DNA from 3 places in the Agreia sp. Leaf244 genome. Region 1 is predicted to be linked to each of the others. Evidence: predicted binding sites of a transcription regulator. Region 1 holds the regulator's gene; each other region holds the start of a gene.
The links. The regulator LexA, encoded in region 1, represses DNA repair genes until DNA is damaged. The targets are predictions, from matches to a motif close to TCGAACANNTGTTCGA.

Region 1 (4,908 bases):
GAGCTACATTCCGCAGGTCGACCCGGAGCCGCGCGACGGAGCGAACATCGAGTTCGTCGTTCCCCACGAACCCCTTGTCGCCGACGGCGTCGGACGCATCACGATGCGCGTTCACGAACGGGGCAGTGGAGAGACGCTCTCCTGCGGCACGGGAATCGCTGCCGCGGCCCTCGCCACGAGGCATTGGGCCGGGCGTGGAGCGCCGAACATCTGGCGGGTCGACGTGCCGGGCGGAACGGTGGGGGTTCGCATGTTCGCCGCGGAAGACGGCGAGCACGTCTCGCTGTCAGGGCCGGCCGAACTCGTCTTCGAGGGCGACCTGTCGTTGGCGTGACGCCCGGTCAGGACGAGGCGCGAGCCCGAAGAACGCGGTAGCCCTTGTTCGTGGCGGCTCGAGTCACCTGGAGATCGTTGGGGAACTCCGCCTGAAGCCAGCGCTGCAGCGAGTCGGAGCCGAGGTTGCGCTGCACGACGAGCCAGGCATCCGACCCGGTCTCGAGCCGGGGGAGCCACGTCTTCATGATGTTGTGCAGCTCGGCCTTGCCGACGCGAATCGGCGGATTCGACCAGATCGTCATGAACCGAACGTCGTCGGGAACATCCGGCGCGAGGACGGCGTTGATATTGGTGAGGCCGAGGCGCTCGGCGTTCGAACGCACCAGATCGAGAGCCCGCTCGTTCACGTCTACCGCCCAGACCTGAGCCCGGGGCGACAGCAGGGCGAGCGTCAAGGCGACGGGTCCCCATCCGCAGCCCAGATCGAGCAGATTGCCGCCGGGCGGGGGAGCCGGGGTGTTGGCGAGCAGCACCTGCGTGCCGGCATCGATGCGGTCGGGGCTGAAGACGCCACCGGCGGTGACGAGCGAGTAATCCGTATCGGCGAGGCGCACCGAGATCTCTCGTGGGATGAGCGGGCTCCCCGGGGTGGCCGAGAAATAGTGCTCATTCGTCATAGAGGGACAGTAGCAAACCGGGAGGGATATCCTTGAGTCAGATGACCGAAAACACTGAAGCAACAACAGAGGCTCGCGACACCGACGACGTGGTCGCGAGAGTGCTCGCCAGGGCGGAGACGCGGGCGGCCGGCTATTCGCTGTTCACCAACTCGGCGGCACAGGCCCTCCAGCGTGACACCACGGGCCGGGAGTCCGGATTCGACGGCGACCAGAGCGAGCGCGAGGACCGCCAGGCGCTTCGTCGTGTCGTGGGTCTCTCCACAGAGCTCGAAGACGTCACAGAGGTCGAGTACAGGCAGCTCCGCATCGAGAATGTCATTCTCATCGGCGTGTACACCCAGGGCAGCCTGACCGATGCCGAGAACTCCATGCACGAACTGGCTGCGCTGGCCGAGACCGCCGGAGCCGTCGTGCTCGAGGGTCTCCTGCAGCGCCGTCCGACACCCGACCCCAGCACCTACTTCGGCAAGGGCAAGGCGCAGGAGCTGCGCGACCTCGTACAGTCTCTCGGCGCGGACACCGTCATCGCCGACAGCGAGCTCGCTCCCAGCCAGCGTCGTGCGCTCGAAGACGTGGTCAAGGTCAAGGTGATCGACCGCACGGCCGTGATCCTCGACATCTTCAGCCAGCACGCCAAGAGCCGCGAGGGCAAGGCGCAGGTCGAACTCGCGCAGCTCGAATACCTGCTGCCGAGGCTCCGAGGCTGGGGTGACTCCATGTCGCGCCAGGCCGGTGGCCAGGTGGGAGGCGCGGGCGCCGGAATGGGATCCCGCGGACCCGGTGAGACGAAGATCGAGCTCGATCGTCGCCGCATCCACACGCGCATGTCGAGGCTGCGCAAGCAGATCGTCGAGATGAAGCCGGCGCGCGACGCGAAGCGGGCGAATCGCAAGCGCAACGCCGTGCCGTCGGTGGCGATCGCTGGTTACACCAACGCCGGAAAGTCGTCGCTGCTCAACAGGGTGACCCGCGCCGGTGTGCTGGTCGAGAACGCCCTGTTCGCCACGCTCGATTCGACGGTTCGCAAGACCACGGCGAAAGACGGTCGGCAGTACACCTTTGCTGACACGGTCGGCTTCGTGCGCAATCTGCCCCACCAGCTCGTCGAGGCCTTCCGGTCGACCCTCGAGGAGGTCGCAGACGCCGACGTCATCATCCACGTCGTCGACGGCGCGCATCCAGACCCCGCGAGCCAGCTCGCGACGGTGCGCGACGTGATCGGCGAGGTCGGGGCGCGGGGCATCCCCGAGATCGTGGCCTTCAACAAGAGCGACCTGATCTCCGACAGCGATCGCATCGTGCTGCGCGGCCTCGAGCCACGCAGCGTGTTCGTGTCCGCACGAACCGGCGAGGGCATCGCAGAGCTGCTCGAGATGGTCGAGCAGGCGCTTCCACGGCCGACCATCACGGTCGACGTTCTGCTTCCGTACGAGCGCGGCGACCTGGTCGCGCTGCTCCACGACCACAACACCGTGCTGAGCACCGACTACGAAGAAGGCGGAACCCGGGTGCGCGCGCTCGTCAACCCGGAGTACGAGCAGGCCCTCGAGGAGTTCGCGGTCGCCCACTGACCCGCAGAACCCACGAGGTCTCCCTCAGACCGAACACCGAGAGAGGGCCCCCGGCGAATGATCGCCAGGGGCCCTTTCTGTGTGAACGGGGAGTCGCGTCTGCGTCTGCCTCAGCGAACCGAGCGAAGAACCGACACGACCTTGCCGAGCACCTGTGCATGGTCGCCCACGATCGGTTCGAAGTTCGAGTTGCGGGGCAGGAGCCACGTGTGGCCGTCGCGCTGCCTGAACACCTTCACGGTCGCCTCGCCGTCGAGCATGGCCGCAACGATGTCGCCGTTCTCCGCCGTCTGCTGTGACCTGACCACGACGAAGTCTCCGTCGCAGATGGCGGCGTCGATCATGGACTCTCCCACGACCTTCAGCATAAAGAGGTCTCCGCTGCCCACGAGCTGGCGGGGGAGAGGGAACACCTCCTCGACCTGCTGCTCCGCCGTGATCGGAATACCTGCGGCGATCCGACCCACCAGAGGCACAAGGGCCGCGTCGCCCATGGGTGCCGAGGACTCGGACTGTTCGCTGGTCTCCGTGACCGAATCGGGCGTCGGGACGTCGATCAGCACCTCCATGGCGCGTGGCCTGTTCGGGTCGCGCCGAAGGTAGCCGCTCAGTTCGAGCTGGTTGAGCTGGTGCGTGACGCTCGACAGCGACGCCAGGCCGACGGCGTCTCCGATCTCCCGCATGCTCGGCGGATATCCGCGCTGACTGACGGAGCGCTGCACGACCCCGAGGATGGCCAGCTGCTTCTCCGAGAGACTCTTGCGTCGTCTCGTTCCACGTTCCGTGGTCATTTCTCCTGCTTTCCGGGCGGGTCGTTTGCGGGTGTGCCGGTCGCCGTCGACGAGCGATGTCGGTGGCTGCTGATGCACTGTCGGTGGCTGGTGATGCAATTCATATCGACAGTCGAAACTGTATCCAACTCAGGGTGCAAACAAAACACATGTTCGAGTGTGTCGCGATATTTCTCGGCTTTCGAACTTGATCTATCGAACATTCGAAGCTATATTCGGAACACAGCTTCGTATCCGGTGCTCCCGGCCGAGCACCGGATACGAATTTCTCCTGGAGGTTGCCATGACCGCTCTACCCGCTCCCACGACGAACACCGTCCACCTGCGCATCACGCGCCGTGGTCGCATCGTGCTCGCGGCGCTGGCGTCGCTTCCCCTTGTGGCCGCCCTGGTCGCCCTGGCCGTGTTCGGTGCGAACAGCGCCGTCGCCAGCGGCGCCGAGTCGTCCGCAGCCTCGCAGTCGTTCGACTACGTCACGGTGCAGGCAGGCGAGACCCTGTGGGGCATTGCAGAAGAGATGGCGCCGACGGCCGACCCGCGCGATGTCATCGCAGACATCGTGAGCCTGAACCAGCTTCCTTCCTCTGAGGTTCAGCCGGGCCAGCGTCTCGCCGTTCCCAGCAAGTACTGATCACCGTCGGCGCCGGGGCGCGTGGCACGGTGGAGTAGTCGCACTAAAATCGTCGAGTGACCTCTCTCGAAGACCTCCCGATCCGTGACGACCTCAGGGGCAAGTCCCCATACGGCGCACCTCAAAAGCACGTGCGCATCGAGCTGAACGTCAATGAGAACACGCACCCGATTCCCGAGCCGGTTGCACGAGACATCATCGAGTCCCTCGCCCGTGCGATTCTCACGATTAATCGATACCCCGATCGCGAGTTCACTCAGCTTCGCGACGGCCTCGCAGAGTATCTCGGGCACGGTCTGACCCGAGACAACATCTGGGCCGCCAACGGATCGAACGAGATCCTGCAGCAGATCATGCAGGCCTTCGGCGGGCCGGGCAGGTCGATACTGGGCTTCCCGCCCACCTACTCGATGCACTCCATCATCGCCTCGGGAACGGGTACGACGTGGATCGGTGCTGAGAGAGACGCCGACTTCGAGATCTCTCCGAGCACGGCGGTCGCGGCGATTCGCGAACACGATCCCGACATCGTGATCTTCTGCTCCCCGAACAATCCCACGGGCACCCCGCTGTCGCTCGACACCATCGAGGCCGCCTACGACGCCACAGACAAGATCGTCATCGTCGACGAGGCCTACGCCGAGTTCGCGCCCGCCGGTGCGCCATCGGCGCTCACTCTGCTGCCGGGCCGTCCGCGACTGATCGTCTCCCGAACGATGAGCAAGGCGTTCGCGTTCGCGGGTGCGCGGCTCGGCTATCTGGCCGCCGACCCCGCGATCGCGGATGCGCTGCGCCTCGTTCGGCTTCCGTATCACCTGTCGTCGCTGACGCAGGCGGCGGCGGTGGCCGCGCTGCAGCACTCCGCCGAGATGCTCGCGATGGTCGACGACATCGCGCACGAGCGCGATCGCATCGTCGAGCGACTCGCCGAGCTGGGCTACCACCCCTGGCCCACGTGG
Region 2 (4,908 bases), on a different contig from region 1:
AACCAGCGGCGCGCCAGGCCGTCGCATCCAGTGTGTTGCGGCCGTCGATGATCGTCGCCGTCTTCACCAGCGGAAGTGCCCACGCCGGGTCCATGTGCCGGAACTCGTCCCACTCCGTGACCAGCACGACCAGGTCGGCATCCTGCAGCGCCGCGGCCGGCTCGACCTCGTACGTGAGCTGTGGATGCACGCGGCTGGCCGTGTGGATCGCCTCGGGGTCGGTGGCCACGACGTTCGCACCAAGGCCCTTGAGCTGCACGGCGACGTCGAGCGCCGGGCTGTCGCGGATGTCGTCGGAGTGCGGCTTGAACGCCAGGCCGAGAACGGCGATCTTCTTGCCGTTCACCTGGCCCCCGAGCGACTCGACCGCGAGGTCGACCACACGCTGGCGGCGACGCAGGTTGATGGCGTCGACCTCCTTGAGGAAGGCGACGGACTCGCCGCGGCCCAGCTCCTCGGCGCGAGCGGTGAACGCGCGGATGTCCTTCGGCAGGCACCCGCCGCCGAAGCCGACGCCGGCCTTCAGGAACTTCCAGCCGATGCGGTCGTCGAGGCCGATGGCGGTCGACAGCTGCGTGACGTCGGCGCCGGTGACCTCGGCGATCTCGGCCATCGCATTGATGAACGAGATCTTCGTCGCCAAGAAGGCGTTGGCCGAGACCTTCACGAGTTCGGCGGTCGCGTAGTCGGTGACCACCAGTGGCGTGTCCTTGCCGAGTGCCGACTCGTAGACACCGTCGAGCAAGGCCTTGGATGCCTCGGCCTGGGCCGGCTCGGGCGGCAGCCCGTACACGAGACGGTCGGGAGAGATGGTGTCTTGAACGGCGAAGCCCTCACGCAGGAACTCGGGGTTCCAGGCGAGCATCGCGCCCGTGCCGGATGCCGTCACCTTAGCCGCGAGATCGGCGGCGGTGCCGACGGGCACCGTCGACTTGCCGACCACCAGGTCGCCATCCGAAAGATAAGGGAGCAGCCCGTCGAGCGCCGCGTTCACATAGGTGAGGTCGGCCGCGTAGCTGCCCTTCTTCTGCGGCGTTCCCACCGCGATGAAGTGCACCTGGCTACCGGCGGCGTCGGCGAGGTCTGTCGAGAAGCGCAGTCGACCCGTGGCCGTGGCCGACGTGAGGATCTCGGGCAGGCCCGGTTCGAAGAACGGCGCCTTTCCCGCGGCCAACGCGTCGATCTTGGCCTGGTCGATGTCGATGCCGATCACGTCGTGACCGAGCTCGGCCATCGACGCGGCGTGAACCGCGCCCAGGTATCCGCATCCGATTACAGAGAGCTTCATTTGCTGCCTTCCCCCGATTGAGCAAAGTGATGCACCTCGTCGTGCTTATCCATCCCTCATTCCTACCAGACTTATGTATCCGGCGAGTTTCCTTCAGGGGTGCAGCCGCGCATCCGGCCCGGTTTCAGCGCGCGGGTGGCCGGCTCAGTTGTTCGTCTGGCCGATTCAGTCGTTCTCTGCCGTGTGGGGCCGCCAGGCCAGGCGGCGTTCGGTCAGGGATCGGATCAGGGGAGTCGTGTCGAGTTCCTGGTGCGGCGTCGCCGAGTCGGAGATCTCGAGGGCTTCGCCCGGGGAGAGAACGAGCTGCACGACCGGGCCATCGTGGTCGATGACGACCGGAACGTCGATGATCACCACACGCCCGCGACGGCTGGCGGCGGCCGAGAAATTCGAGACCGCCTGTGCGACATCGTCGGTCGTCACGAACGACTTGCCCTGGCATCGGATGAACTTCATGTCGGCCCCCTCGACACGATCACGACAGGTGTCCCGTCGCCTGCATCGCTTCTTCGCGGTTTCTTGTTGGATCGTGCCTTAAGGCTAGTCCTGCGCGTGCGCGACGGGGCTGGCGCTAGCCAGGCGGGCTTGGATGCCGTATGGTCGCGCGGTCACGCGAGTGTCTGGCGACGTCATGGCAGGGTGAATTCGGGCGCGTGTTGCGGCGGGAGAGGGTCTGGAAGCGGGTAGTCCTCTACGTCGCCGTTGATGTCGCCCACGGTAGTGACGGTCTCGGCATCGAAGTTGAGGATGTCGCCGGCGTAGAGCTCCATGGCGCCGCCCCTGCGGGGGCCGTTGACGTTGTTGAGGTAGGCAAGTCCGACGCAGAAGCGGTCGGAGATGAAGTCGGGTATGTCATCGGCAGCGACGACATACGCCACCGGCGTGCCGTCGTGATCGAGCAGTGCCTGGCCGGTCGCCCCGGCGCGGGGTCCGCTGTCGACGGCGATCTGCTGGCGTCCGCCACTGATCTTCGGCTTGTCATCGGATCTGAGGGGCGTACAGGACATGGGCTCGAAGACGTCGCCCGCGTTATCAGGTACGACGGTCGGAGTCGGGCTGGGAGTGATGGCTGAGGTGCTCGCGCTGCTGGGTGTCGGGGCTTTTGTCCGCGTAGGTGCCTGTGTGTTCGTGCAGCCGACGAGGATTGCTGTCGCGATGGTAGCGGTCAGGGCCGCACAAACGAATCGTCTTCGCCTCATCTTTGCAACTTTAGTCTTTAGAACACTTGTTCTACTGTGTGCGATACGGTAATCTATGTCTATAGAAACAGTATTCGACACAATCCGAGCCTTTACGGCTCGTCTGTCGAGTATTCATGGTGCCACCGACTTCTCAGAGTTCACCTCTGATGAGTTGAAGACATTCATGAGCATCACGGCGGGTCTCAGGCACGAGGTCGATCGAGCGCTGGCCTGTGGGGCTGCCGAGATCAACCAGCGCTCCCGCAGAGAGCTCGGCGGGGCGGGGCTCGCGAAGACCGAGGGGCACCTGAATCCGCAGTCGATGATCGCCGCGTTGACCGGCAGCACGAAGGCCGACGCCCGAAAGATCGACAACCTCGGCAAGTCTGTGATGCAGGCGTCGCCAGTGCGGTTCGCACCGCCCGGCGGGCAGGCCGACGCAGGGCTGCCGCAGCGGCCGTGGTTCGCGTCGATCACAGAGCGCATGCAGTCGGGCGCCATCAGCCCCGACAGATTCGAGGCGTTGCGTGCGGGGCTCGGCGGCAGCGCCGATGACGTGTCTCCAGAGGCGCTGGCCGCGGCGGCAGACCGAATTCTCGAGTATCTGCATCCACTCGACGCGCCCGAGCTGGTCTATCGTGACGCCCGAAACGCGCGTGCGCTGCTCGATCGCGCGAGCGTGGCGGAGAACGAGCGCGAAATGCAGGCCAGGCAAGAGGCGAAGATCTACACGGATCGAGACGGGATGGTTCATCTGCGCGCGTCGTTCGCGCCCGAAGACGGCGCCTGGTTCAAGAACACCCTCGACTTGCTACTCGGTCCCCGAATCGGCGGGCCTCGACTCGTTCACGGCAAGGCCGCGACCATGGCAAAGGCTCTCGAAGACGACCCGCGCACGACCGAGCAGATCCGCGCCTCGGTGCTCGTGGCCCTGCTCAAGGCCGGTGCCCTCGTCGACGAGAACGCGCTGCTCGCGCAGAAGCGGCCAACGGTGCAGGTCGTCGTCAGGGCCGACGAACTCACGCGGCCCAACAGCGACGGTGTCGCATTCATCGAAGGAACGGGCATCCCCGTCTCGATGAAGACCATCGATCGACTGGTCTGCGACACCGGGTTCGTTCCCCTGATTGTCGACTCCGCGGGCGCGCCGCTCGACCTCGGCCGGGAGGTGCGCCTCTTCGCGGCCAAGCAGCGCCTGGCGATCGCCTCCCTCCAAGACGGATGCGTCGTGGCGGGGTGCAACGCCCCGCCGTCGTTCTGCGAGGTGCATCACATCGATCCGTGGAGCGAAGGCGGCAAGACCGATGTCGAAGACGGAGTCCTCCTCTGCAGGTTCCACCACATGCACCTGCACAATCACGGTCATCGCATAGCGCGGATCGTCGGCGAACGCTACGAAGACAGCTACCGCTGGGTGCCGCCGGCAGAGTTCGATCCGCTGCGATCACCCATCAGAGTCAGGTTCCGTGGGGTCGCGCTCCACTATGCCCATGCGAGTGCGAGTGCGAGTGCGAGTGCGAGTGCGAGTGCGAGTGCGAGTGCGAGTGCGAGTGCGAACGCGGGTGCGGGTGCGCGCACGAACAGAAACCGACCGCGGAAGCCGAGTCCGTCACCCGGCCCCGTTCGGTTCACGCGGCGGGGATGAGCCGCTCGTGTCGGTAGCGATCGAAGAGGGCCGTGAACGAGTCCACTGTGCGGTGATGGGTGTGGAACCCGGCCAGGCGGCTCTTGCTGATGTCGGTCACGACCTCGATGTCACGGCCCAGGTCTGCGTCGGTGTGCCACCACGACGCGAGGCGGCCGAGGTCTGGCTCGACGAGGTCGTGCTGCGCCGCGATCGTCGCCCACACCTCGTCCATTCCCTCCATCTGCTGCTCGAGAGGTCGCGGGCTCGTCTCGAAGCCGACGGGCTCGACGCCGAAGTATGCGGCGAGCTTCGGCCACATCCAGCGCCAGCGGAAGATGTCGCCGTTCACCACGTTGAACGCTTCGTTCGCGCCCGCCGGCGACGTGGAGGCCCAGACCATCTGCTCGGCGAGAACGGTGGAGTCGGTCATGTCGGTCACGCCGTTCCACTGCGTCTCGCTGCCGGGAAAGACGAAGGGTTGATCGAGGTGACGGCAGATCGAGGCGTAGGTCGCGAGCGTGAGCCCCATGTTCATCAGGTTGCCGACGGCGTGGCCGATCACCGTGTGGGAACGGTGAACCGACCAGGTGAAGCCCTGGCGCTCTGCAGCAGCGAAGAGCTCGTCCTCTTGCGCGTAGTAGAAGTTCGGAATGTCGAGCCGGGGCTCGTCCTCGTGAAAAGGAGTGTCGGGCATCTCTCCCTGGGCGTAGGCGTCGAACGGGCCCAGGTAGTGCTTGAGGCCCGTCACCAGTGCAGCGTGCACCACGGCAGATCCGTCGAGCGCTTTGAGCAGGTCGCGCACCATGCCCCCG
Region 3 (4,908 bases), on a different contig from region 1:
CGCAACCGCGCCGCGCTCGCCAAGATCCTGCTCGAAGACCCCGATGTGCTGCTGCTCGACGAGCCCACGAACTTCCTCGACGTGGCCGGCGTCGAGTGGCTCGAGTCCTGGTTCCGCGACTTCAAGGGTGCCGCCATCATCGTCTCGCACGATCGCGCGTTCCTCGACGTCGTCGTGACGCGCATCATCGAGCTCGAGAACTTCCACCTGCACGAGTACCCCGGCAACTTCGGCGAGTACATCGTGCAGAAGCAGTTCCGCCTGAAGACGCTCGAGGCCCAGTTCGTTCACGAGAACGAGTTGCTTGCATTCGAGGCGGAGGGCATCGCGGATCGACGCGAGGCGGCCAAGGCCTCGAGCAAGAAGCTCGACAAGCAGCTGTCGGGAATCAAGAAGTCGCGGGCGCCCCGCCCCGTCGACCAGATCATCACCGAGATCTACGGCGGCCTGCACATCAAAGACGTGCTGTGCCGCGTCGAGGGACTCGAGAAGTCCTACGGCGACAAGATGCTGTTCGCCGGTCTCGGCTTCGAGATCCGTCGCGGCAATCGCATCGTGGTGCTCGGCGCGAACGGCAGCGGCAAGAGCACCCTGCTGCGCGTGCTCACCGGTGACGAGAAACAGGATCACGGCCACGTGGACTGGGCGTCGGGCGCGAAGGTCGTCTCGTACAACCGGATGCTCGACGAGCTCGACCTCGACGACACGGTCACACATGCGGTCAACGCCCTGCCCGACAGTCTCGCCCTCACAGCGACGCGCAAGTCGGTGGCACGATTCCTGGCCATGTTCCAGTTCTCGGAGGCCGACCTCAAGAAGCGCATCCGCGAGCTCTCGGGAGGGCAGCGCGCCCGCGTCGCCATGGCCCAGTGCCTGTTGTCCGGCGCATCCGTTCTTCTGCTCGACGAGCCGACCAACCATCTCGACCTCGCCAGCACCCAGGTCATGGAGCGCGCCCTCGTGCACTTTCCCGGCGCCGTCGTCGTGGTGAGCCACGACCGGTTCTTCACCGACAAGATCGCTACGAGGATGCTCGTGTTCGGTGCGGCGGGCGCAGAGCCCGGCGAGATCGACGTGACGGCTGCGTAACCCCCGGTGGCGCTGCGCAACGGTCGTCTCAGAGAGGCGGCTCGTCTCAGAAAGGCGGCTCGTCGGCACCCGTGACAGGTGAGCCGGGTACTCCGTCGTCGACCGTGCCGCGGTACCAATTGCGCGCCGGCGGGTCGGCATTGTCGGGTGCGTCGGGGAAGCTGATGCGTCTGGGCACGGGCTTCGCCAAGGGTGAAGGTTCGTGCTGCCTCGTGTGGCCCGACGGCGATATGGAGATCATGGTGCCGTCGGCTCGGGTGATGAACTGCCACGCCGTCTTGTGTTTGACCTTGTGGTGGGGCCCGCACTGCGGAACGAGGTTCGTGATCGACGTTTCACCCTGGGGAAACGGCACGTTGTGATCTGCGTCGCAGTCGCGGGCGACTCGAGTGCATCCCGGGAATCTGCAGGTGACGTGGATGAGGTCGACCAGTTCGCGCATTCTCGGGTCGGGTCGGTAGCGGGTGATGCCGGCGGTGATGACGGCCCCGGTGGTGGGATCGGTCAACACCCGCGAGAAATAGGGGGCGTTGACGGTCAACCGGGTCGCTGTCAGCGCGTCGATGGGACCGTATCCCTCGAGAGCCGCGCTCTCGTCGCTGAATCCCAGCAGCGACAGCGCCGGAACGGTGACATAGACGTGTGCGCGCACCGCGTGTGCCGGAGCGCCCGGCATGCTGAGGTGACCGTTCAAGAGCAGATCTGCCGCCACATCCGCGTGAAGCTGCGTGATCGTGCGGGGATCACCGGCGGCCTTGAGGGCGAGAGTGAACCGGTGCACGCGATCGCGGATCGCCTCGTTCTCGACAGCGGGCTGCCGGATTCCGAAGACCGACATCCCGTCGTCGTCTGTGCTGTCGACGAACGTGTTGCGGGTCTCGGCAGCATGCAGATGACGCTCGACCGCGTCCTCCATGGTGGCGGCTTTGGCTTCTCGACCGGCTCTCGTGCGCAGGATGTGCACGGGCTGCTTTTTGGCGAGCTCGAGCATGCGCAGTTCGAAATCGAGCTGCTTCTCGTCGGGGAGGCAACTGCCGTATTGCACGATGATCTCGGCATGGCGGAGAGAGATGTCGCCGGAATAAAGCGCGCGGTGCGTGTGCACGAAGGTCTCGGCGAGCTCGCCACTGGTCTCTATGAGGGCGTAGGCCGCCCGCTCGCTGAGGTTCTCTGAGGAGGCGAGTTCTGTCGTGAACTCGCGCCTCGCGACGGCCTCTGCCGACCATTGCGGGCCCTCGCCCGACCGGTCGACCGGGTTGAGCGCCTGACCCGCGGCCCGTGCAACGGTGACCAACCGCGCCCGCTCGGCGTGCAGCGAGGCGATCTGCCGGGAAACCTCGTGTACGTCGTCGATAGCCGCGCGAAACGAGCTGACTAGATGAGAGTCGGGCTCGGTGATCACAGCGTACCTTTCGCGTGGAGTGCGATCTATCTACCACTCAAGCATAGCATCGTCGGGCGAAGATTCGAACGTATGTTCGATAAATTAAGTGACAACTTCACCCCGCCTCGCCACGGCCGACTCACTACGCTGTGTAGCACAACGCGCGACTCGACAGTGCTGCTCGAAAGGCTGACCATGAAAGCGTCTCGACCCCGCCCACTCCACCGTGTTCGCGTCGCCGTCCTCCTCTGTGCTGCGGCCCTCGCGATGTCGGCGTGCTCCAGCGCAGCCGACACCTCATCCGCGACGGAATCGGCGGCGCCATCCGCGACCGCCACCGAATCCAGCGTCGAGACGCACGCACCTGTGCAGGCCGTCGATCTCGCGGCCGGCGAGCAGGATGCCCCGGTCGAGGTCTCCGTGTCGGGTGACGACGGCGTCGGGGTCACCTTCAGAGAGATCACGCTGGAGCCCGGTGCGACCACGGGTGTGCACTGCCACTACGGGCAGCTCGTCGCCGTGGTCGCCGAAGGGTCGCTCACCCACTACGCCGACATTTATCCGAGTGGCGCGCACGTCTACGAGACGGGAGACAGCATCATCGAAGGGGCGGGATACCGCCACGAGGGCCGAAACGAAGGCGATGAGAACGTCGTTCTCTGGGTGACGTACATCATTCCCGAAGGCAAGCCGCTCGCCGAGACCGACCTGTCGCACTGCGACGCCTAGCGCATCCGGGGGAGACCGCACCATGACGCATCATCCACACAGAAAGCTCATGCCCGACGTCAGGCTCTGGACGGGAATCGCGGCCATCGCCGTCGCGATCCTCACCGCTACCGAGTTCTCGGTGCAGGTGTTCGTCGTGGGCGCCAGACCCAGCCTCGACGATGAAGTCGCCCTCGTCGACTTCATGACGCGCACGAGTGACGGAACGATGTTCACGATCCTCATCGACACGCTGCTGATGGCCGCCCTCATCGTGTTCCTCGCCGGGTTCCGACAACTCATCACCCACTCCGAGCCGGCATTGCAGTGGGTCGCCGACCTCGCATACGGGGCCGGGCTCGTCTTCGTGGCGGTGACACTCGTTGGCGATGCGATGGAGGCAGGGACCGCCCTCGACGTCACGGGCATGACGGGTGACTACTCCGTGCTTCGAGCCCTCACCGTCGGACACACGATTCTCTTCGGCTCGATCGGATGCGTGCTGACGGCCCTGGTGGCCGCCGCCAGCGCCTACGTGACGCTGGGCTCCGAGGCCTTGCCGCGGTGGACGGGCTGGCTCGCCTACGGCGTCGCGATCCTCAACCTCGCGGCCGTGCCGACCATGTTCGGTGGCACAGACCCCGCGTCCTTCGTCGCAGCCGGCGGAGCGGGCACCGCTCTCTTCGCGACCTTCCCATGGCTCGTCTGGGTGACGGCGATCGGCATCGTCACGGTGCGCGATCGGCGGCGACCCTTCGATGTGCCCACGGAGCGTGCGGTCGCGGCGGCCTGACTCACGGCAACGGCGGCGTGCGGTCGGCTATCGTGAGGCGGGTGACTCGACGCCTTCTCGCCCTGCCCTCCGCGCTCGCCGCGACCGCTCTTCTCGGCGCGGCACTCGTGCTTGCCGGCGCATCCAGTGCCTCGGCGCACGATGCGCTCGAGTCGTCGACCCCCGCGGCCGGCGAGGTCGTGACCGTCGATCCGACCGTCGTCACGTTGACCTACAGCGACGAGCTCCTCACGCTGGGCGGCGACACGAGCGCCTTCGCGATCCAGGTGACGGATGCGTCGGGCGCGTTCCATGAGAACGGGTGCGTCGTCGTCGACGGCCTCGTCGCATCCACCGGTGTCGCCCTGGGCGACCCCGGAACGTACACCGCGACGTGGCAGGTGGTGTCGAGCGACGGGCATCCGACCTCGGGCAGCTATACCTTCGAGTACCAGCCGGTCGACACCGCGAATTCCCTGCCCGGGATGCCGGCGGCGCCCGTATGCGGAGACCAGTGGGCGGGCTCGCCGCGCGAGAATTCGGCCCCTGTCGCCACGCCAGAGCCCACGATGACGGCGCTGGCAGAGGCGCCGGTGCAGACCCTGTCGGCGACCGCTGACCCTGTGGTGAATGGCGACACGAGCGACGACGGCGGCCGCATCGGCGTTGCGATCGCTGTCTCGATCGGAGGTCTGGCGCTGATCGTCACGGTCATCGTGCTCACCCTTCGGCGAACCCGGCGCGACCCGTTCGAGAAGCCCGAGGGGCCATCGAAGGAGGAGTAGCGCTTCGACAGGCTCAGCGGCTCTGTCTACGCTTTCCGACCCGCGGCGCTCCTTTGACCGCGGGGGCGCGTCCCTTGCCCTTCGACGCCTTCGCCTTGCCTCCGGCCTGCGGAGCGGTGACGGTCGAATTGCCGGTGGACTTGGCGAGGTCGGCAGCCGCTTTCTCTGCG

Region 2: a site for LexA is predicted at 2,506-2,521, ahead of ASF06_RS01675 (HNH endonuclease signature motif containing protein). Genes of this name have one in related genera too.
Region 3: a site for LexA is predicted at 2,556-2,571, ahead of ASF06_RS12075 (HNH endonuclease signature motif containing protein). Genes of this name have one in related genera too.

Annotation. Positions count from the first base shown of each region.
Region 1 covers NZ_LMLX01000007.1:24,589-29,496, reverse strand. The annotation lists gene dapF (diaminopimelate epimerase) at 1-334, shown strand, start outside; gene ASF06_RS17695 (class I SAM-dependent methyltransferase) at 342-953, opposite strand; gene hflX (GTPase HflX) at 995-2,527, shown strand; gene lexA (transcriptional repressor LexA) at 2,638-3,318, opposite strand; gene ASF06_RS17680 (LysM peptidoglycan-binding domain-containing protein) at 3,602-3,949, shown strand; gene ASF06_RS17675 (histidinol-phosphate transaminase) at 4,006-4,908, shown strand, end outside.
Region 2 covers NZ_LMLX01000001.1:360,189-365,096, reverse strand. The annotation lists gene ASF06_RS01690 (UDP-glucose dehydrogenase family protein) at 1-1,288, opposite strand, end outside; gene ASF06_RS01685 (hypothetical protein) at 1,454-1,744, opposite strand; gene ASF06_RS01680 (hypothetical protein) at 1,918-2,295, opposite strand; gene ASF06_RS01675 (HNH endonuclease signature motif containing protein) at 2,654-4,114, shown strand; gene ASF06_RS01670 (SDR family oxidoreductase) at 4,098-4,908, opposite strand, start outside.
Region 3 covers NZ_LMLX01000004.1:7,627-12,534, reverse strand. The annotation lists gene ASF06_RS12080 (ABC-F family ATP-binding cassette domain-containing protein) at 1-1,089, shown strand, start outside; gene ASF06_RS12075 (HNH endonuclease signature motif containing protein) at 1,136-2,491, opposite strand; gene ASF06_RS12070 (cupin domain-containing protein) at 2,741-3,202, shown strand; gene ASF06_RS19710 (hypothetical protein) at 3,252-3,974, shown strand; gene ASF06_RS12060 (copper resistance CopC family protein) at 4,016-4,738, shown strand; gene ASF06_RS12055 (LysR family transcriptional regulator) at 4,752-4,908, opposite strand, start outside.